Regions from separate parts of the Chimaeribacter sp. YP20170169 genome, predicted to be linked through region 4. Evidence: predicted binding sites of a transcription regulator. Region 4 holds the regulator's gene; each other region holds the start of a gene.
The links. Region 4 encodes LexA, which represses DNA repair genes until DNA is damaged. Its sites were predicted from a motif close to TNCTGTATGTACATACAGNA; they were not measured.
Positions count from the first base shown of each region.

Region 1: a site for LexA is predicted at 3,044-3,063, ahead of mutH (DNA mismatch repair endonuclease MutH). Genes of this name have one in related genera too.
Region 2: a site for LexA is predicted at 2,801-2,820, ahead of dinB (DNA polymerase IV). Genes of this name have one in related genera too.
Region 3: a site for LexA is predicted at 2,583-2,602, ahead of umuD (translesion error-prone DNA polymerase V autoproteolytic subunit). Genes of this name have one in related genera too.

Region 1 covers NZ_CP176824.1:741,439-746,991, forward strand. Annotated here, with positions in the region: gene lplT (lysophospholipid transporter LplT) at 1-715, shown strand, start outside; gene ACK3SD_RS03365 (NADP(H)-dependent aldo-keto reductase) at 753-1,793, opposite strand; gene ACK3SD_RS03370 (YgdI/YgdR family lipoprotein) at 1,998-2,216, opposite strand; gene mutH (DNA mismatch repair endonuclease MutH) at 2,347-3,027, opposite strand; gene rppH (RNA pyrophosphohydrolase) at 3,719-4,246, shown strand; gene ptsP (phosphoenolpyruvate--protein phosphotransferase) at 4,259-5,553, shown strand, end outside.
Region 2 covers NZ_CP176824.1:2,995,418-3,000,970, reverse strand. Annotated here, with positions in the region: gene lpcA (D-sedoheptulose 7-phosphate isomerase) at 1-5, shown strand, start outside; gene ACK3SD_RS13720 (class II glutamine amidotransferase) at 32-799, shown strand; gene dpaA (peptidoglycan meso-diaminopimelic acid protein amidase) at 770-1,489, opposite strand; gene ACK3SD_RS13710 (glycerophosphodiester phosphodiesterase family protein) at 1,702-2,604, opposite strand; gene dinB (DNA polymerase IV) at 2,828-3,898, shown strand; gene pepD (beta-Ala-His dipeptidase) at 3,947-5,407, opposite strand.
Region 3 covers NZ_CP176824.1:1,447,738-1,453,290, forward strand. Annotated here, with positions in the region: gene ACK3SD_RS06390 (sensor domain-containing diguanylate cyclase) at 75-1,841, opposite strand; gene ACK3SD_RS06395 (N-acetyltransferase family protein) at 1,997-2,443, opposite strand; gene umuD (translesion error-prone DNA polymerase V autoproteolytic subunit) at 2,619-3,038, shown strand; gene ACK3SD_RS06405 (FdhF/YdeP family oxidoreductase) at 3,094-5,391, opposite strand.
Region 4 covers NZ_CP176824.1:3,516,498-3,522,050, forward strand. Annotated here, with positions in the region: gene zur (zinc uptake transcriptional repressor Zur) at 1-486, shown strand, start outside; gene ACK3SD_RS16030 (CsbD family protein) at 652-861, opposite strand; gene dinF (MATE family efflux transporter DinF) at 1,212-2,555, opposite strand; gene lexA (transcriptional repressor LexA) at 2,670-3,278, opposite strand; gene ACK3SD_RS16045 (diacylglycerol kinase) at 3,418-3,786, opposite strand; gene plsB (glycerol-3-phosphate 1-O-acyltransferase PlsB) at 3,912-5,553, shown strand, end outside.

The sequences.
Region 1 (5,553 bases), 1.1 Mb from region 4:
GGCGGCGGTCGGGGCCTGCGCGGCGGCCTACGGCGCGGCAGTGCTGGCGAACCTGTTCATCCCGCGCCTGCCGGCGGCGCGCCCGGCCAGTGGCTGGCACCCAGGGCAGATGCTGCGTACCTTTGCGGGCGCGACCCGCACCCTGTGGCAGGATAACGAGGCGCGCTTCTCGCTGATTGGCACCAGCCTGTTCTGGGGAGCGGGCGTCACCCTGCGCCTGCTGCTGGTGCTCTGGGTGCCGGTGGCACTCGGCATCACTGACCACACCACGCCGACGCTGCTCAATGCCTTTGTGGCGATTGGCATCGTGTTTGGCGCAGCGGCGGCGGCCTGGCTGGTGACGCTGGAAAAGGTGCGCCGCAGCCTGCCAGCGGGCGTGCTGATGGGCGGCGCGGTGGTGCTGTTCGCCCTCCAGCACCAGCTGGTGGGGGCGGGCGTGGTGCTGGTAGTGATTGGCGCGCTCGGCGGCTTCTTTGTGGTGCCGCTCAATGCGCTGTTGCAGGTGCGCGGCAAGCTGACCGTCGGCGCGGGCAACGCGATTGCGGTACAGAACCTCGGTGAGAACAGCGCAATGCTGCTGATGCTGGGCCTTTACTCGCTGGTGGTGAAGCTGGGCGCGCCGGTGATTGGCATCGGCATCGGTTTTGGCGTGGTGTTTGTGGTGGCGATTGGCGGGCTATGGATCTGGCAGGCGCGGCGCGCGCCCACCCGGTAATGCAACAGGGCGGACTCTCCGCCCTGTTTTTTTGGCCTTAGGGAGCCGGGAAAGTGAAGTGGCGGTGGATCGCCTCCAGCGCCTGCAACACCTCCTCATCCAGCACCAGATCCTGGCTGTCGATGTTGGTCTTCAGCTGCTCCAGGTTGGTCGCGCCCAGCAGCGTGCTGGCGACGAACGGCTGCTGGCGCACGAAGGCCAGCGCCATCTGGCTCGGATCGAGGCCGTGGTGTTTGGCCAGCGCCACATACTCGGCGATCGCCTGCTCGGTGTGCTCACCGCTGTAACGGGTGAAGCGGCTGAACAACGTATTGCGCGCGCCAGCTGGCTTCGCGCCATTCAGGTACTTGCCGCTCAGCGTGCCGAACGCCAAGCTGGAGTAGGCCAGCAGCTCCACGCCCTCATGGTGGCTGATCTCCGCCAACCCCACCTCAAAGCTGCGGTTCAGTAGGCTGTAGGGGTTCTGGATCGAGACGATGCGCGGCAGGTCATGCTTCTCCGCCAGTTGCAGGTAGCGCATTACCCCCCACGGCGTCTCGTTGGAGACACCGATGTAGCGGATCTTGCCCGCGCGCACCTGCTCATTCAGCGCCTCCAGCGTCTCCAGCAGCGTCACCGCCGGTTTGTCATCTTCATAGCGGTAGTTCAGCTTGCCGAAGCAGTTGGTCTGGCGCTGCGGCCAGTGTAGCTGGTAGAGATCGAGGTAGTCGGTGTTCAGGCGCTTCAGGCTGGCGTCCAGCGCATTGCGGATGTTTTTGCGATCCAGCGCCTGATCCGGGCGGATGGCGGCGTCGCTGCCGCGTGACGGCCCGGCGACCTTGCTGGCCAGCACCACCTTCTCACGGCAGCCGCGCGCCTTCAGCCAGCTGCCGATATAGCTCTCGGTCAGGCCCTGTGTCTCTGGGCGCGGCGGCACCGGGTACATCTCGGCGGTGTCAATCAAGTTGATCCCGGCGGAGAGGGCATAGTCCAGCTGCTGGTGGGCCTCGGCTTCGCTGTTCTGCTCACCAAACGTCATGGTGCCCAGTCCCAGTACGCTCACTTCCAAAGAACTGTGGGGGATACGGTGATAGTGCATAGCCGGTTTTCCTTAGTGTTGAGAATGGAGACTGAAAAATGCGCCGTTATCGACGTTATCGCTTGTCATTGACTCATTAACACGTTTTTCTCTGCGCGCACAAGTGCGGTGCCTGATTGTATACCGGTGAGGAAGCGGAGCGGGGCGCCACGGGTGGTCGCGCTCCCGGCGCAGGCTGACTGGCCGGGAGGGAGGAGTAACGGGTTAGCGTTCAATCATTTGGTTGACGTTATCGGCGTTGATCTGGCGCTGGTTGCCCTGCTCATCGGTATAGCTGATGAGGCCAGTTTCCTTGTCAATTGCCGGTTTACCCTGGGTCAGGATCATATTGCCATCTTTTGTGGCAATCACATAGTCGCTGGCGCACCCGGTGAGTGTGCACGCGACGATCAGCGCCGATACAGCGATAGCCCATGTTTTCATGATGTTTTCCTTGATAATCGACGAAGAGGGGGACGTTTTAAGCGTAGCAAACTGCCATATAAAGCAAGGTAAAATCACCTCTAAAAATCCGAATTTTGCCGTCCGGCCCTCAATCAGGAAAATGAAAGAACTACAGCAGGAAGTGGCGCGCCAGCAGGGCGGCGGTGAAGGGTTTTTTCAGATAGAAGCCGCGTGGCAGGGTCAGGATCGGCTGGCCGCGATCGCCAATCGCCTCGGTCAGCGCCTTGCTGTTGGCCGCCTTGGGCCGCAGTTGCAGCACCTCGCCGTGGCGGGCGGTGATGCTCTCCACCTTGCCCAGCACAATCATGTCCATCAGCTCCTCCCAGTCGCAGCGCAACTGCGCCTCCTCCTCCGGGCTGGGCGACCAGAGCAGTGGTGCGCCGATGCGCCGCGCCGCCAGCGGCAACTGGCGCTCGCCCTCCACCGGCACCCAGAGCACCCGCGCCAGCTTGTGGCGCACGTGGCTGCGCTCCCAGCTGATGCCGCTGTTGCCGGTCAGCGGCGCGACGCAGACGAAGGTGGTCTCCAGCGGTTTGCCCGCGGCATCAATCGGGATGGTTTTCAGCTCCACGCCGAGCGCCGGGAAGTCTCGCTCGGCCTTGCTGCCGGCCGTCGCGCCGAGGTAGAACTCCAGCAACATGCCGACCCACCCCTTGTCGCGCTTGAGGTTAGCCGGGATGGCGATGCCCGCCCGCGCCGCCAGCTCGCCCAGCGACTGGCCAGCCAGTGCCTGCGCGCGTTGCAGCAGTTCCTCACAATCATTTGGCGGGGGCAGAGGCGAAAGGCTCATGGTAGTCACTCACGGTTGGTTGAAAAACATACAGTCGCGCGCGCCCTTTTTTGGCAGGTCAGGCACGTGGCGGCACATTGGAAATAATAGCATGATTTGTCTGGGGATTTTCCCGGCCCTTAGCAGGCATTTCTCAATCGGGCCGCTTTTTTTCACCGCCTGATCACTGCCTTAAACCGGATCTTGCACCAGGTTATCCACAGATTTTTTGGATAAGAGCGAGCAAAGCACATAACTGGTTCCATTTACAGCCTTGACTCTAGGCGTTTTTGCCGGTTTTACTCTTTTTATGCCCAATAAATTGGCGTTATCTGTGGATAAAAGCGACATTGGTCACTATTTGGACATATTAACATCATAAGGTGATATTGATCACATTATCATTGCCAGCCAGCCCGGCGTTATTGGGTTATAGCGCTGTTTTAAATAGGAATATGCCGATAGCTCCTATGGGGGTTTTTATCCACTGCCTGCCCCTATTTTACCCGGTTTGCCACTTCTGCACAAAGATATCCACAGAAAAAGTGAATAAAATGGCCCCTCGATCTGGGTATATGTTTATAACTTGGCAGCAAGCTGTGGGTTAACTCAATGTTATTCCGTGCGGCGGGCCGTGAAGCAGTGGTTTACCGCCTGTTGGGAGTGTGAAACAATCAAGACATATGCATTTACGCTTATTTGAGGTAGTCCGGTGATCGATGATGATGGCTACCGCCCGAATGTTGGTATCGTAATCTGTAATCGGCAGGGGCAGGTATTATGGGCCCGTCGTTACGGTCAGCACTCCTGGCAGTTTCCCCAGGGGGGAATCAACCCCGGTGAGACCGCCGAGCAGGCGATGTACCGTGAACTGTTTGAAGAAGTGGGACTGAACCGCAAGGATGTCCGCATCCTGGCCTCAACCCGCAACTGGTTGCGCTATAAATTGCCAAAACGTTTGGTGCGTTGGGACACAAAGCCGGTATGTATCGGCCAGAAGCAAAAATGGTTTCTCTTGCAGCTCATGTGCGACGATGCGGATATCAATATGCAGCGCAGCAGCACGCCGGAGTTTGACGGCTGGCGCTGGGTCAGCTTCTGGTATCCGGTGCGCCAGGTCGTCTCCTTTAAACGTGACGTCTACCGGCGCGTGATGAAAGAGTTTTCCACTACCGTGATGCCGATGCAGGCGCTCAGCCCGCCTCGCTCACCTCCCGCTTACCGTCGTAAAAGAGGTTAAGTCACGCAGATTATGCTCACGCGTTTGCGAGAAATTGTTGAGAAGGTCGCCGCAGCCACCAGCCTGAACGAGGCGCTGGATTTGCTGGTGAATGAGACCTGCCAGGCGATGAGCACGGAAGTCTGCTCCATCTATCTGGCAGACAACGATCGCCGCTGCTTCTACCTGATGGCAACGCGCGGCCTGAAAAAGCCGCGCGGCCGCCAGGTGGCGCTGGCCTTTGACGAAGGGATCGTCGGGCTGGTTGGCCGGCTGGCCGAACCCATCAACCTCGCTGACGCCCACAGCCACCCCAGTTTCAAATATATCCCGCAGGTCAAAGAGGAGCGCTTCCGCGCCTTCCTTGGCGTGCCGATCATCCATCGCCGCCAGCTGCTCGGCGTGCTGGTGGTGCAGCAGCGCGAGCATCGCCAGTTTGACGAGAGCGAAGAGTCCTTTATGGTCACGCTGGCGACGCAGGTGGCCGGCTTCCTGACGCAGGCGCAGCTCAATGTGCTGTTTGGCCGCTTCCGCCAGACGCGCGTCAAGGCGCTGCCCGCCTCGCCGGGCGTAGCCATTGGCACCGGCTGGCAGGACAGTTCGCAGCCCTCGCTGGATCTGGTCTACATGGCCTCCTCCCTCGACAGTACCCGCGAGCGCGAACGCCTGACGCGCGCGCTGGAGGAGGCGGGCGCCGAGTTCCGCCGCTTCAGCAAGCGCTTCACCGCCAGCGCGCAGAAAGAGAGCGCGGCGATCTTTGACCTCTACTCCCACCTGCTCAACGACGCCCGCCTGAAGCGCGAACTTTACTTTGAGGTGGATGGCGGCTCGGTGGCGGAGTGGGCGGTGAAAAAGGTGGTGGAGCACTTCGCCGCCCAGTTCGCCAGTTTGCAGGACGCCTACATGCGCGAGCGCGCCAGTGACCTGCGCGCCCTCGGCCAGCGGCTGCTGTTCCACCTTGATGACAGCGTGCAGGGCGACGTCGAGTGGCCGGCGCGTTTCGTGCTGGTGGCCGACGAGCTGACCGCCACCCTGCTGGCCGAACTGCCCGCCGATCGCCTCGCTGGCGTGGTGGTGCGCGACGGCGCGGCCAACTCGCACGCGGCCATTCTGGTGCGGGCGATGGGCGTGCCGACGATAATGGGCGCGGACATCCAGCCCTCGCTGCTCAACCAGCGGCTGCTGATTGTCGATGGCTACCGCGGCGAGCTGCTGATTGACCCGGAACCGGTGCTGGTGCAGGAGTACCAGCGGCTGATCAGCGAGGAGCAGGAGCTGAGCCAGCGCGCCGAGGATGACGTAGAGCAGCCCGCGCAGTTGCAGAGCGG
Region 2 (5,553 bases), 520 kb from region 4:
GCTAACAGGCCAACGCAGGGGAGGAGAGGCGATGTGTGAACTGCTCGGGATGAGTGCCAATGTGCCCACGGATATCTGCTTCAGCTTTACCGGGCTGGTGCAGCGCGGCGGCCGCACTGGCCCGCACAAGGATGGCTGGGGCATCACCTTTTATGAGGGGCTGGGCTGCCGTACCTTCAAGGATCCGCAGCCGAGCTACAACTCCCCGATTGCCCGACTGGTGCAGGAGTACCCGATCAAATCCTGCGCCGTGGTCTCCCACATCCGTCAGGCCAACCGGGGCGAGGTGGCGCTGGAGAATACCCACCCCTTCACCCGTGAGCTGTGGGGGCGCAACTGGACGTTCGCCCACAACGGCCAGCTCAAGGGGCATCGCCAGCTGGAGAGCGGGACGCTGCGGCCGATTGGCCAGACGGACAGCGAGCACGCCTTCTGCTGGCTGCTGCACCAACTGACGCAGCGCTACCCGCGCACCCCCGGCAACTGGCCCGCAGTGTTCCGCTATATCGCGACGCTGGCGGATCAGCTACGGCAGAAGGGGGTGTTCAATATGCTGCTGTCGGATGGGCGCTTCGTGATGGCCTACTGCTCCACCAACCTGCACTGGATCACGCGCCGCGCGCCCTTTGGCAAGGCGACGTTGCTGGATCAGGATGTGGAGATCGATTTTCAGCAGCAGACCACGCCAAATGATGTGGTGACGGTGATCGCCACCCAGCCGCTGACCGGCAACGAAACCTGGCACAAGATTGCGCCAGGTGAGTTCGCGCTATTTTGTCTCGGTGAACGCATACTCTGAGATGTTCTGCGTGCCGATAATCGCCGGGTGCACCACGTACTGACCATTATCGACCGTGATGGTCGGCGGCAGGTGCTTCTCGTTGAAGTAGCGGTAGCCCGGTTGCAGGCCGCGCCAGAAGTTGTAGTAGGTGGAGAAGCGGTGGCGTTGCAGGTTGGCGTCCGTCATGCGGAACGGGTAGATGGCGATATCCACCTTCACCTGGCCATAGTGCAGCGCGGCCTGGACATAGGTGAAGATCTCATCCATGTAGGCGTTGGTCATCGCGTAGCAGCCAATCGAACGGCAATCGCCGTGGATCATCAAGTAGTTACCAGAGTAGCCCTGCGCCCGGTCATAGGCGTTCGGGTAGCCAATATTGATGGCGCGATAGAAACGGCTGTCTGGCTTCAGGTGGCGGATGTCAACGCTGTAGAACCCCTCCGGGCTTTTGAAATCCCCTTCACGCCGTTTCGGCCCCAGCCCACCCGAGAAATTACAGATGCGATAGGCGCCCAGCAGACGGTACTCATTGCCCATCTTGCCGTATAACTCCAGCAGGCGCTCCTCTTTGAAAATTTGAATATAGACCGGTGTACCCAATAATTGCTGTTTAATATTTTGCTTAACGGGCACCAACTCACTGGCGGAGCTGGGGGTGACCCAAGGCAAACAGAGAAACATCGCAAGCATCAGCGCGATTTTGCCCATTATCATTCCTGCTTTATAAATGTTGAACTGCCGAAGGCGAACGCCCCGGCATTGGCACTGCCTGACCCAATGTGGGAGGCAGCCCCATCTTAATGGTGATTAAATAATTAGCAATGGGGCATAAATACTATTTTTGTGGCCGATCGCGATTAATAGAAAAATAGCGCGGCCACCGAGTGGTGGCCGCTCAAAATAACAGCAATAGCAAAAAGTCAGGTGCGGGGCGCGAGGGTGGCAGGCGAGTCAACCAGTACGCCATCCGCACCGAGCGCCTGCGCCTGCTGGTACTCCTCCGGCGTATTGACGCCAAACAGGATGATGTGCGCCGCGCCCTGACGGCGGAAGCACGCCATCGCCTCGTTGTCCCAGACCAGCGTAGAAGCGGAGCGCGCCTCGCCAAGGGTGTACTTCTCCACCACCTCGACCTTGCGTTTCAGCTCCAGCCCATACCAGCGCTCGTCCGCTGGCGTGGCCGGTAGGGTGCACTGGTGCGCCATCGTGACGTTCGCCAGCACGGTGCGCGTCAGGTCGCGGCTCGCAAAGCGCGCCACCTCTGGCGGCAGGGCGGCCAGATAGCGGCTGTCAGTGCTGTAGACGCGGGTGCGCGTCAGGCTGTTGCTCTCATGCAGCACCGCCGCCAGTGCGCCAGCCAGCGCGGCCGGCTCAGCGTCCGGGGATTTGAGGTCAATATAGAAGAAGAGATCCGGGTAGCGGAACAGGGTGGCCGCCAGCGTCGGGATGCCCACCCCCTTGCCGCGCCACGGGTGCGTTTCGCCCTTGCCAAAGGCCCAACCGGCGTCCACCTGCGCCAGCTCCGCCGCCGTGTGCGCCGAAACCGGGCCACTGGCCGGGGTCAGGGCACTGAGATCGGAGGGACGGTAGAGCACCGGCACCCCATCCTTGGCGAGTTGCACCGTGATCCAGATGGCCTCCGCGCCATTTTTCCGTGCCAGATCAATGGCGGCAAAGGTGTTTTCCGGCGCGTCGCCGGTGCCGCCGCGGTGGGCGATCAACTGGGGCCGCTGGCCTTGTGCCGGTGGGGCGTCCGCCGCGCCAGCGACAGACGCGCCAATTAACAGTGAGGCGGCCAACAACATGAGTTTGGGTGTGGTCATGATCCTGTCCTTCATCCTTAAGTAGAGGGAAGCGCCCGGTTGCCGGGCGCGCCGCCATGATTACGCCACGCCTTGGCAATAAAAGCCAAATAATCTACCGTTTTTCAATGACATATATATGACAGCAATGGGCTTTACCCAAATCATCCATCGCATCCATGCTTTTCGGCCGATGGGTTGAGCCGGGGCTGCCTGCGCCTGTATACTTATACAGGGAGGGATTATGCGCAAAATCATTCATGTCGATATGGACTGCTTCTACGCGGCGGTTGAGATGCGTGACGACCCGAGCCTGCGCGACATCCCGATCGCCATCGGCGGCAGCTCTGACCGGCGTGGGGTAATCAGCACTGCCAACTACCCGGCGCGCAAATATGGCGTGCACAGCGCGATGTCCACTGCGATGGCGCTGAAACTCTGCCCGCACCTGAAAGTGGTGCCGGGCCGGATGGCGGTCTACAAGGAGACCTCCGAGCATATCCGTGGCATCTTCGCCCGCTACACGCCGCTGATTGAGCCGCTCTCCTTGGATGAGGCCTATCTGGACGTCACTGACTCCCCGCAGTGCCGTGGCTCGGCCACCCTGATTGCCCAGGAGATCCGCCAGTCCATCGAGCAGGAGCTGCAACTCACCGCCTCCGCTGGCATCGCGCCGGTGAAGTTTCTGGCTAAAATCGCCTCTGACCTCAACAAGCCCAACGGCCAGTACGTCATTCCGCCAGCCGGGGTGGCGACCTTTTTGCAGACGCTGCCGCTCAAGAAGATCCCCGGCGTCGGCAAGGTGACGGCGGCGAAGCTGGAGGAGCTGGGGCTGGTGACCTGCGCCGACGTGCAGCGCTATGACCTGGCGGAGCTGCTCAAGCGCTTTGGCAAATTTGGCCACGCGCTGTGGGAGCGCAGCCACGGCATTGATGAGCGCGACGTCTCCGCCGATCGCCTGCGCAAGTCGGTGGGGGTCGAAACCACGCTGGCGAATGATATCCACCAGTGGGAGGCGTGCGAGGCGCTGATCCGCGAGCGGCTCTACCCGGAGCTGGAGACGCGGCTGCGGCGGGTACGGCCCGATTTGCAGATTGCGCGCCAGGGGGTGAAGCTGAAGTTCCACGACTTCCAGCAGACCACGCAGGAGCACGTCTGGCCGTCGCTGAATTTGCCGGATCTGCTCTCGGTGGCGCAGCAGGCGTGGGAGCAGCGGCGCGCCGGGCGCGGGGTGCGGCTGGTGGGGCTGCATGTGACGCTGCTGGATCCGCAACTGGAGCGGCAACTGCTACTGCCGTGGGACGAGGGCGGCTAGGGCAAAAAAAAGGCGAAGCCGCAGCTTCGCCTGAGGGGAGGGGGGACGTTACGCCTTCGCCGGAATCGCCTTCAGCAGGGCGGTCAGCAGCTGCCAGTAGAGGCCGACGCTGCCGATGTGCACCTGCTCATCCGGGGAGTGCGGGCCAGTGATGGTCGGCCCGATGGAGACCATGTCCATCTCCGGGTAAGGCTTCTTGAACAGGCCGCACTCGAGGCCCGCGTGGATCACCTGGATGTTCGGCGTTTTGCCAAACAGCGAGTGGTAGGTCTCACGCACCAGTTGCATCACTGGCGAGTGCGGGTCTGGCTGCCAGCCAGGGTAGCCGCCCTTCGGCGCGGTGGTGGCCCCAGCCAGCTGGCCGAGCGCGGTCAGGATGCCGACCACATCATCCTTGCCGCTGTCGATCAGCGAACGGATCAGGCAATTCACCACCACTTCGTCAGCGTTCATGGTCACCACGCCGAGGTTCAGCGAGGTCTCAACCACGCCCGGCACCGCGTCGCTCATGCGGATCACGCCGTTCGGTGTGGCGTTCAGCAGCGCCAGCAGACGCTCCTGGCTCGCTTTGTCCAGCGCCAGCGCGCTGCTCTCGCTCTCTTCCAGCTGCACCACCAGCTTCTTCTCTTTCGCTGACAGTTCATTTTGCAGCGTCGCCTGATACTCGCTCACCAGCGATTTCAGCGCATCCACGTTGACCGCCGGCACCGCCAGGGTGGCGAAGGCTTCACGCGGGATGGCGTTGCGCAGGGTGCCGCCGTTCAGGTCGAGCACACGCAGGCCGAGCGCCGCGGCGTGCTCAAACAGGAAGCGCGCCAGCAGCTTGTTGGCGTTGCCGAGGCCGTGGTGGATATCCGCGCCAGAGTGGCCGCCCTTCAGCCCCTTGATCGCCAGCTTCAGCACGCTGTAGCCGCTGGCCAGCGCCTCGCGTTGCAGCGTCAGGGTGGTGGTGAAGTCAATGCCACCGGCGCAACCCATGTAGATCTCACCCTCCTCCTCGGAGTCGGTGTTGATCAGGATCTCGCCCTGCAACCAGTTCGGCTGGAGGCCAAACGCGCCATCCATGCCGGTCTCCTCGGTCATGGTCAGCAGCACTTCCAGCGGGCCGTGCGCCACGCCCTCATCCGCCAGCACCGCCAGCGCTGAGGCCATGCCGATGCCGTTGTCCGCGCCCAGCGTGGTGCCGCGCGCTTTGACCCACTCGCCATCCACGTAGGGCTGGATCGGGTCTTTGGTGAAGTCATGCACGGTGTCATTGTTCTTCTGCGGCACCATGTCCAGGTGCGCCTGCAACACGACCGGCTTGCGGTCTTCCATGCCCGGCTTGGCCGGTTTGCGCAGCAGGATGTTGCCTACCTGATCGCGCTCCGCATGGATCCCTTTCTCGTTGGCCCAGGCCATGATGTCCTGCGCCAGCGCCTCTTCGTGGAATGAGGGGTGCGGGATGGCGCAGATGCGGGCAAAGATGTCCCACAGCGGTTGTGGCGAGAGTTGCGACAGTTCAGACACAGTGAGTCTCCTGTGGCAGCATCCCCGGATTGGCCCCCGCCGCGCCGGCGGCAGGGCAGGGGAACAGGGAGGCCGCGGTGTTAAGGTTGAGAATACAGCGCCATAACGCGATGGCGGAAACAGGGAGAATATCACTTTCCCCCGCG
Region 3 (5,553 bases), 1.8 Mb from region 4:
TTACTGAAAAATTTCTTCAAGGATAGACAATGTCACGCGCTGCGGCGGTAGGAATCCGCCGCAAATTGACAGGATCAGGAGGCGGCAGCGGGCAGCAGCAGGGCGCTCAGCGCCTCCGGCAGCATCGGCCGCGCCAGATGGAAGCCCTGCGCCAGATTGCAGCCGAAATCGCGCAGGTAGGCGAGGGTGGCGGCATTCTCCACCCCCTCGGCCACCACCACATAGTGCAGCATATGCAGCATGTTGATGGTCTGCTCGACAATCAGGCGGCTGTTGGGATCCTGTTCGAGTGGCCGGATCAGCGACTGATCCAGCTTGATCACCTCGACCGGGATCTTCTTTAGGTAGGTGAGGTTGCTGTGGCCGCTGCCAAAGTCATCCAGCGCCAGCACGAAGCCCTCGGACTTCAGGCGGAACAAACAGGCCAGCGCCACCGGGCAGTCGAGGATCCTCTGCGTCTCCAGACACTCCAGCTCCAGATCGGCCGGCGTCAGGTCGTGGCGCGCCAGTTGCGCCAGCAGCCGCTCGACAAAGTCCGGCTCGCCAAAGTTGCTGACCGCCACGTTGACCGCCACCGGCAGGGTGATGCCCAAATCGCGCCACTGGCGGATCTGCCGCAGCGCCTGACCAATCACCCACTCGGTCAGCGGGCGAATCAGGGTGGTGTTCTCCGCCAGCGGCACGAACTGCGCCGGGGAGAGCGCGCCAAACTCCGGGTGCTGCCAGCGCAGCAACGCCTCGGCCCCGACCGCCTGGCCGCTCTGCACATCAAATTTCGGCTGGTAGACCAGATAGAGGCCAGTGTCGCGGTCAAGGCACTCCACCAGATCGCTCAGCAGGCGGAAGGCCATGCGCTGCGCCAGATCGGTCTCCTTCTGGTAGGGCAGCACGCGCTCATACTGGTTGATGGCGTCATGCAGCGCGCTCATCGCCTGCCGCAGCACCCGTTGCGGGTCTTGCACCGGCAGCGAGAAATCCACGTAGCCGATATGCGGCTCCAGCCGGATCGGCACCGGCAGCGTCAGCGCGCCCTGAATGGTGTCAACGCAGTGCAGCAGCGTCTCCAGCACTGCCTCCCGGTGCGCGGCTGGCACCCACAGGGCAAAGCGGCCAGTGGCGACGCAGTAGAGCTTTTCACGGAAGTCGAACGTCTTGCGCAGGTAGTGGCCAATGTCACGCAGCATCTGCTCCAGCACCGGCAGGCCCAGCGAACGCCCCATCTCGTAGGCGTAGGTGATCTCGATGCAGTCCACCAGAATCAGCACCCCCTGCGCTGGCGCGCCATTGAGCTCGCGCAGATCCTCAATCAGCCGCTGGCGGTTGGGGAGGCAGGTCACCCCATCCACCAGCCCGATAGCACTGCGCGACTGCAACAGCGCCATCACCACCGTCGCCATCTCCTGCAACGTGCGACACTGCGCCGGCGTGAACGCGCGCGGCTGGTAGTCAATCACGCACAGGCTGCCGATGGCGACCCCACTGGCGGTATTCAGCGGCGCACCCGCATAGAAGCGCAGCGGCTGGGCCGCATTCGCCAGCGGCAGGTGGCGGAAACGCGCGTCGAGTTGGGTGTCCGGGCAGACCAGTACCCCGTCATGGTTCAGGGTGTGGAGGCAGAAGGCGTCCTCTTTGTCGGTCTCATCCAACGGGAAGTTGGTCTTGGCCTTGATCAACTGCCGGTCGGCGGTGATCAGGGTCACCAGACTGGTGGGCATGTCGAGCAGCTTGCAGGTCAGGCTGGTGATTTTGTTAAGGATTTCGTCTTGCGACATGTCAAGGATTTGCAGCTCTTTCAGTGCCTGCAAGCGTTGCTGTTCATCCTGACTTGAGGGGGTAGACATGAGCGATACCTTAAGGGCTGTGAACTCCTCATTACAGACATTTCTTTAAAAAAGACAACAAGTAATGACAAATAAATTCCAAAAGTCTGCAATAAACAAAATTCCCCCGATTTAATCCGGTGGACTGGCGCTGCCGCACGCAACAAGGGCTGTGTTTACAGCCGTTTACTCATGTTATAGCCCGTCAGCTGGAAGTCGCACGCCTCATACAGGTGGCGCGCACGCGGGTTGTCTGCTGCCACCCGCAGGCGCATCTCCGCCACGCCCGCCGCCCGCAGGTGTGCCTCCAGTTCTGCCAGTGCCCGGCGGCCATGCCCCTGCCCACGGCAGTGCGGCAGCACCATAAAGTCCATGATAAAGGCGTTGGTCTCATTCTGCTGATACCAGAGATAGCCGACCACCGCCCCGGCTTCCTCCAGCGTCAGCAGCTGCTGGTGCGCGGTGGCGATGCCGTGGGGCAGCACGCTGGTCAGGGCGTGGCGCGCCTCTGCCTGCGCCCGCTCCGCCGCATAGCCATAGTTGGCTTGCAGATCCTCGGCGTAGTCCGCGACAAAATAGATTGCCCACTGGTCAAACTCGGTTGGGGTCATGGTGCGCAGCATCGGTGCCTCTTCTTTCAGGGGGAGATAGGGGTAGTTTGCCGTCTCGCTTGGCGAAATGCCGCCTATTTTCGCGGCATTCAGCACAGGCTGGGCGAAAAAAACGGTTGCCAGCCTTTCCCTCGCGCTAAAGTCATGCATATACTGTATAAAAAACCAGTATATATGGAGTTAAGTGATGGACGTTTATCGCGCCATGACCGAACCACCGGTGGCAGAGACGCCGCTGTTCCAGGACAGCGTGCCCGCGGGCTTCCCCAGCCCGGCCCAGGATTACGTTGCGCGACGCCTCGATCTCAATGAGATGTGCGTGACGCACCCGGCCGCCACCTATTTTGTCCGCGCCACGGGCGAGTCGATGGTGGACGCCGGCATTTTCGAGGGATCGCTGTTGGTGGTTGACCGCAGCCTGGAGGCGCGCCACGGTGACATCGTGATCGCCGCAGTCTCCGGTGAGTACACCGTCAAGCGGCTCTGCCTGCATCCGCAGGTGCGGCTGGAGCCGATGAACCCGGCGTTCCCCAGCATCGTGCTACAGGATGAGGACTCAGTGGAGCTGTTCGGCGTGGTCACCTACACGTTGCGCGGCCTGCGCTGAAAAAACGGGCGGCCCATGGGCCGCCCGTTGCGTCTCTGCCTATGTGCGCCGTGCCTCAGGCGCAGCGCTCAAGGGCGATTGGCACGTTTTTGTAGGCCGGGATGCCGCTCTCCTCATCGTGGCTGTTGAGGGGCACCAGCACGTTGCCCTCCGGGTAGTAGGTGGCGACCGAGCCGGGCGCCATGTCATACACCACCACCGTCAGGTTATCCATGCGCCGCTCCGGCGACGGCTGGCCGTTGGCGTCCAGCGCAATCACGTTCACCTTGTCGCCCACCCGCAGCTGGCGGCTCTCCGCCTCATCCGCATTAATAAACAGCACGTCACGCCGGCCGGTCACGCCGCGGTAGCGGTCATTCAGGCCATACAGCGTGGTGTTGTACTGGTCATGGCTGCGCAGGGTGGTCAGCACCAGCTCATGCCCCTGCGCCGAGCGTGGGTCTTCGTTGATCCCCTCCATCACCAAAAAGTTGGCCTTGCCGGAGGGGGTGTTCCACTTGCGCTCCGAGGCGGCGTTGTAGAGCCGGAAACCGCCGGGCTTCATGATGCGCTGGTTGTAATCCTTGAAGGCCGGGAACACTGACTCGATGGCATCACGGATAAAGTGGTAGTCCGACACCAGCTTGTCCCACGGCACCACGCTGTTGGGCAGTGAAGCCTTCGCCAGCGCCGCCACCAGATTGGGTTCCGAGCGCAGGTGCGGCGAAACCGGCTCCAGCGAGCCGCGCGAGGCGTGCACCATCGACATGGAGTCCTCGACCGTCACCGACTGGTCGCCGGAGCGCTGGGTATCGCGCTCGGTGCGGCCAATTACCGGGAACAGGTAGGTGTGCTTGGCCACCGCCAGGTGGGAGCGGTTGAGTTTGGTCGCCATATGTACCGCCAGATCGAGCTTGCGCATCGCCTCAAAGCAGACTTCCGGGTCGGGCATTGCCACCGGCAGGTTACCGCCGAGGCAGAACAGCGCCTTGGACTTGCCCTCGCGCATGGCGTGGATGGAGGCGATGGCGCCGTGGCCATGCTTGGTGGGTGGCTTGAAGCCAAAGGTGCGCTCGATGCCATCGAGCAGATCCTGATTAGGGATCTCGGTGATGCCCACCGTGCGGTCGCCCTGCACGTTGGAGTGGCCGCGCAGCGGGCAGATGCCAGCGCCCTTTTTGCCGATGTTGCCGCGCATCAGCAGCAGGTTCGCCAGCTGTTGCACGTTCTTAGTGCCGTATTGATGCTGGGTGATGCCCATGCCGTAGCAGAGGATGGTGCGCTCGGCGCGGGCGTAGAGCCGCGCGACGTGCAGGATGTCCTTGTGGCTCAGGCCGGAGACGCGCTCAATGTCAGCCCAAGCGGTGGCCTGCACATCCGCCTTCAACGCCTCGAAGCCCTCGGTGTGCTCACGGATGAATGCCTCATCAATCACCCCCGGTTCGCCCTTGCTCAGTGCCTCGTCATGCAGCGCCAGCAGGGACTTCATGATCCCCTTGACCATCGCCGCATCGCCGCCGACCCGCACCTTGTAGTAGGTGGAGGAGAGGCGGGTGGAGCTGAGGGTCAGCATCTCCAGCGGGCTTTGCGGTGAGGTGAAGCGCTCCAGCCCGCGCTCCTGCAACGGGTTGAAGGCGATGATGGTGCCGCCGCGTTTCGCCACCTCGCGCAGGGTGCCGAGCATCCGTGGGTGGTTGGTGCCGGGGTTGTGGCCGATGCACAGCACCAGATCGCAGTGGTCGAAATCCTCTAGCTCCACCGTGCCCTTGCCGACGCCAATCGAAACTGGCAGGCCGACGCTGGTCGGCTCATGGCACATGTTCGAGCAGTCGGGGAAGTTGTTGGTGCCATACTCGCGTGCGAACAGCTGGTAGAGGAACGCCGCCTCATTGGAGGCGCGGCCGGAGGTGTAGAACTCCACGCTGTCCGGGTCGTCGTAGCCCTGCATCAGCGCGCCAATCTCACTGAAGGCGGTCTCCCATTCGATGGCCTGATAGGTGTCGCTCTCGGCATGGTACTTCATCGGATGGGTCAAACGGCCCTCATTCTCCAGGTTGAAGTCATTGCGCTCCCACAGCTCCTTCACCGGGTGCGCGGCGAAAAACTCCGGGGTGGCGCGCTTTTTGGTCGCTTCCCAGGAGACCGCCTTCGCGCCGTTCTCACAGAACTCAAACGAGGAGGTGTGGAGCGGATCGGGCCAGGCGCAGCCGGGGCAGTCGAACCCCTGCGGCTGGTTGACCTTGAACAGGGCGATCACATCCTGCTTCACTGACATCTGCCCACGGATGGCGTCTGCCACCGCCTTCAGCGCGCCCCAACCGCCAGCGGAACCGCCGTAGGGGGCAATGCCAATCGCGCCATTTTTCTGTTTCATGTTATTCCTCTCTCACACATGCTTGCCAAACCAGTAAGAAAAATTGTAGTTCATGGCGCTAAAAGCGCGCGGTAACCGGTAAACGGCGCCCAATGCTTAAGCGGGCGGCAAGGGTGGTGGGCGAGGGTGGTTGAACCCGGTGAGATTTGTTACCGTGGCAAC
Region 4 (5,553 bases):
CTCCTTGCTCAGGCTGAGCGTTTGTGCCAACAGCGCAACGTGCGCCTGACACCGCAGCGGCTGGAAGTGCTCCGCCTGATGGCGTTGCAGCCCGGTGCCATCAGCGCCTATGACCTGCTGGATCTGCTGCGCCAGTCTGAGCCACAGGCCAAGCCACCGACGGTCTACCGCGCCCTCGACTTCCTGCTGGAGCAGGGGTTTATCCACCGCGTGGAGTCCGCCAACAGCTACGTGCTCTGCCACCACTTCGAGGAGCCGACCCATGCTTCGGCGCTGTTCATCTGCGACCGCTGCGGCCAGGTGACCGAGCAGACGACCCAAGGCATTGAGGAGATCTTGGCGAAACTGGCGCAGGAGACGGGCTTTGCCATGCGCCACAGTGTGGTGGAGGCCCACGGTCTCTGTACGCCGTGCCGTGAAGTGGAGAGCTGTGAGGATAAGCACGCCTGCGGCCACGACCATAGCATCGTGGTGAAGAAGCGTTAAGAGGGTGGGGAAATAAGAAAGGGCACATCCTTGTGCCGCATCATCCGTACCTTCGCTTATCGGGTAGGAGCAGCGGAAGAGCCCTGGATTCTTAATGCCGGCTTACCTGGGGTGAGTGGCATCACCCATGAGGCCGGTAAGCCGGAACCTCTCAAATGGCCGGGGTTACCATTTGTATTTGTTGCTGTCTTCCCAGGTTTTCACCTCTTTCTCGGCTGCGTCTTTCTCGTAGCCGTAGCGCTCCTGGATTTTGCCGACAAGCTGTTCGCGTTTGCCTTCGATGGTGGTCATATCATCATCAGTCAGCTTGCCCCATTGTTCTTTAACTTTGCCTTTAAACTGTTTCCAGTTACCGCCTACTTGATCGTTATTCATCATAATCTCCTTACCTAACCTTGGTTCAGATGAGGCTGATGGAGGCATCTCCATAGCCGGTGTGATCATTGAGGCAGGGACGGAGCCTGCGGGGCATAAGAACGACATCCTCTGCATTATGCCCGGCTCCGGGGCTACCGCTCGGGTAGCGCCATCAGCGCCTGCCGTATGAATAATTGTAGTGGGTCATGCGGAATTTGCCCGCTTTTGTAGTCAGATTAACCTGAAAAACGGGCACGACCGGGCGCAGGGGCGCATAAAAAGAGCGGGAAAACAGGCGGTAACGTGAAGTGATAATAACGCTTAGCAGATGTAACAACGAATGTCCGCCCGCCAGCCCCGACGGCGCGTCAGGCGCCTGCCGGGAACCAGCTATCCTGTTGCCAGTGGCGACGCCAAATCCAGCCCAGCGCTAGGCCTCGCAGGGCCAGGAACACCGTCAGCGCCAGCCACAGCGCATGGTTGCCCAGCCAGGGCAGCGTTAACAGGGTCAAGCCATAGCCTGCGGCGGCCACCGCCATGCTGTTACGCATCTCACGGCCACGCGTCGCCCCGATAAACATGCCATCCAACAGGTAGCACCAGACGCCCACCAGCGGCAGCAGCACCTGCCAGCCCAGATAGTGCTGCGCCAGCGCATGTAGCGCCGGTAGCGAGGTGAGCGCCGCGACAATCTGTGTCCCAAACAGCGCATAGAGCGCCGCGAACGCCAGCGCCACCAGCCCGGCCTGCCGGCAGGCGGCATGCCACACCGCCTGCAACTGCCCGCGGTTGCGCGCGCCATACGCCTCCCCCGAGTGCGCCTCCACCGCGTAGGCAAAGCCATCCAACGCATAGGCGGTAAAGGTCAGCAGGTTCATCAACAGGGCGTTAACCGCCACCGTCTCACTGCCCAGCCGCGCGCCCAGAATGGTCAGTGAGGCGAAACAGAGTTGCAGCAGCAGCGAGCGCAGCATGATGTCGCGGTTAAGCGCCAGCAGCCGCCGCAGATCGCCGCGCCAGCCCTGTGCCAGCATTGCCCGGCTGATGCCGCGCCGCCGCATGACGCGCGCTGCCAGCCACAGCCCGAGCAGCAGGGTGGCGTACTCCGACAGGACGGTTGCCCACGCCGCGCCCTGCACGCCCCAGTGCAGCCCCATCACCAGCCACAGGTCGAGCACAATGTTCAGCAGGTTGCCTATCACCAGCAGCAGCACCGGTGCGCGCACATGCTGTACCCCCAGCAGCCAGCCGAGGATCACCAGATTCGCCAGTGAGGCGGGCGCGCTGAGCCAGCGGATCTCAAGGAACAGCCGCGCCTGCTCCAGCACCGCGGCATGGCCGCCCACCAGCCCCAGCGCCAGTTCAATCAGCGGGTGGCGGAACAGCAAAATCAGCAGGCCTGCGGCAACCGACAGCAGCAGCGGCTGTATAAAGGCCCGCGCCAGCCGCGCCGGATCGCGGGCGCCGAACGCCTGCGCCGTCATGCCGGTGGTGCTCATGCGCAGGAACAGCAGCAGCATAAACAGGAAGCTGGTCGCCATCGCGCCAACCGCGACGCCGCCGAGGTAGTCTGGACTGTCGAGGTGGCCGATGACGGCGGTGTCCACCAGCCCCAGCAGCGGGACGGTGACGTTGGAGAAGATCATCGGCAGCGCCAAACGCCAGAGCTGGCGGTCGGTCTCGCCGAACCGTAGGGCGGCAATCAGTGGCATCAGTTCGCTCACGGGCAGGGAGAAGAAACGACAACGCCCCACGAGGGGGCGTTATCAGGAGTTCAGGACTGTATCCGGCTGGCGCAGCCGCTTCCTGCACTGCGCCCTATGCCGTTAGCTCCAGTCGCCGTTGCGAATGACGCCGACGGCCAGCCCTTCAATAGAGAAGGTCTGCTCGCGCAGGTCAACCACGATCGGGGTGAACTCTTTGTTTTCCGGCAGCAGGTGCACAATGTTGCCCTGCTTTTTCAGGCGCTTGACGGTGACTTCATCATCAATGCGCGCCACCACGACCTGGCCGTTGCGCGCATCCTGGGTCTTGTGCACCGCCAGCAGGTCGCCATCCAGAATGCCGATATCTTTCATCGACATGCCGCTGACGCGCAGCAGGAAGTCGGCGCTCGGCTTGAACATCGCCGGGTCAACCTGGTAGTGGCTCTCAATGTGCTGCTGGGCCAGCAGCGGCTCGCCGGCGGCGACGCGGCCAATCAGCGGCAGGCCGTTCTCCTCTTCCATCAGCAGGCGGATGCCGCGTGAGGCGCCGGAGACAATCTCAATCACACCCTTGCGCGCCAGCGCCTTCAGGTGCTCTTCTGCCGCGTTAGGCGAGCGGAAACCCAGGCGCTGCGCAATCTCGGCACGCGTCGGCGGCATGCCGGTCTGGGAAATGTGGTCGCGAATGAGGTCATAGACCTCTTGCTGTCTGGTGGTAAGTGCTTTCATCCCGCCCCCTGGTTGTTTATACAGTCTTGCTGGGAGTATATACAGCTACGGCGCAGTTGAAAACCTGACAGGCGAAAAATCCCCGGTTCTGGTGCATTTTGCACTGTTTACCGTGCGCTTTTGCGTAAATCTTCGCAAGTTATGACAAATGGGGCAGCAGCACCATTGCCCAGACGAAAAGTGTCAGTATGATAGCCAACGCAACGGCCGCCGAGCCAAGATCCTTGGCGCGGCCCGAGAGCGGATGCAACTCCGGCCCGATTCTGTCGACAATGGCCTCGATCGCGCTGTTGATAATCTCAATGATCATCACCAGCACGATGGCCCCGACCATCAGGATGCGCTCAACGGTGGTCACATCCAGCCAGAACGCCAGGATGATGGCCGGGATGGCCAACATGGCCTCTTGTCGGAACGCAGCCTCATTTTTCCAGGCTGCCAGCAGTCCTTTTACTGAATAACCGGCCGCTTTATAGATACGGACTAACCCGGTTGTTTGATTTGCCATACGCTCTGCACCTTAAGATGAATTAACAATATTTTAGCGGCTATTCATCCACTCGGGACGAAAGATATCAAACCGGCTTTCTGATATCCTTGCGGCGCATCGCTTATATGAGGCTTTACATTTTTATGTCAGGTTGGCGCAAACTTTACTACTCCCTTTTGAACTTACCGCTCAAATTGCTGGTAAGAAGCAAGGTGATACCTGCCGATCCGGTGACGGAACTCCGCCTGGATCCGACCCGGCCGGTACTTTACGTTTTACCCTATGATTCGAAGGCAGACCTTCTGACCCTGCGGCGGCAGTGCCTGGCGCAGAACCTGCCCGATCCATTAATTCCGCTGGAGATTGACGGCCACCACCTGCCGAGCCATGTGTTCATCGGCCAGGGGCCACGCTTCTTCCGCTATTACACCCCACAGGAGGAGTCGGTCAAGCTGTTCCACGACTACCTCGACCTGCACCGCAACAACCCACAGCTCGACATCCAGATGCTGCCAGTTTCGGTGATGTTCGGCCGCTCGCCGGGCCGCGAGGGGGATGGCCAGATGATGCCGCACCTGCGGCTGCTCAACGGCATCCAGAAGTTTTTCGCCGTGGTGTGGCTGGGGCGCGACAGCTTTGTGCGCTTCTCCAATACCGTCTCCCTGCGCTACATGGCGACCGAGCACGGCACCGACAAGACCATCGCGCAGAAGCTGGCGCGCGTCGCGCGGATGCACTTCGCCCGCCAGCGGCTGGCCGCCGTTGGCCCGCGCCTGCCAGCCCGTCAGGATCTGTTCAACAAGCTGCTGGCCTCCAAGGCGATTGAGAAGGCAGTGGAAGATGAGGCGCGCAGCAAGAAGATCTCCCATGACAAGGCGCGGCAGAACGCCATCGCCCTGATGGAGGAGATTGCCGCGGACTTCTCCTACGAGACGGTGCGCCTCTCCGACCGTATCCTGAGCTGGACGTGGAACCGCCTCTACCAAGGCATCAACGTCAGCAACGCCGATCGCGTGCGCCAGCTGGCGCAGGATGGACAGGAGATCGTCTACGTGCCCTGCCACCGCAGCCACATGGACTACCTGCTGCTCTCCTACGTGCTCTACCATCAGGGGCTGGTGCCGCCGCACATCGCGGCTGGCATCAACCTGAACTTCTGGCCAGCCGGCCCGATCTTCCGCCGACTGGGCGCGTTCTTCATCCGCCGCACCTTCAAGGGCAACAAGCTCTACTCCACGGTGTTCCGTGAGTATCTGGGCGAACTCTTTACGCGCGGCTATTCGGTGGAGTACTTCGTCGAGGGCGGGCGCTCGCGCACTGGCCGCCTGCTGGAGCCGAAAACCGGCACGCTGGCGATGACCATTCAGGCGATGCTGCGCGGCGGCACCCGCCCGATCACCCTCGTGCCGATCTACATCGGCTATGAGCATGTGATGGAGGTGGGCACCTACGCCAAGGAGCTGCGTGGCGCGACCAAAGAGAAAGAGGGCTTTTTGCAGATGCTGCGCGGGCTGCGCAAGCTGCGTAACCTCGGCGAGGGCTATGTGAACTTCGGCGAGCCGCTGCACCTCACCAGCTACCTTAACCAGCACGTGCCGGCCTGGCGTGACGCCATCGATCCGATCGAAGCGCAGCGCCCAAGCTGGCTGACGCCGACGGTGCAGGATCTGGCGGACAAGATCATGGTGCGCATCAACAATGCCGCCGCGGCCAATGCCATGAACCTCTGCTCCACCGCCCTGCTCGCCTCGCGCCAGCGCTCGTTGACCCGTGAACAACTGCTGG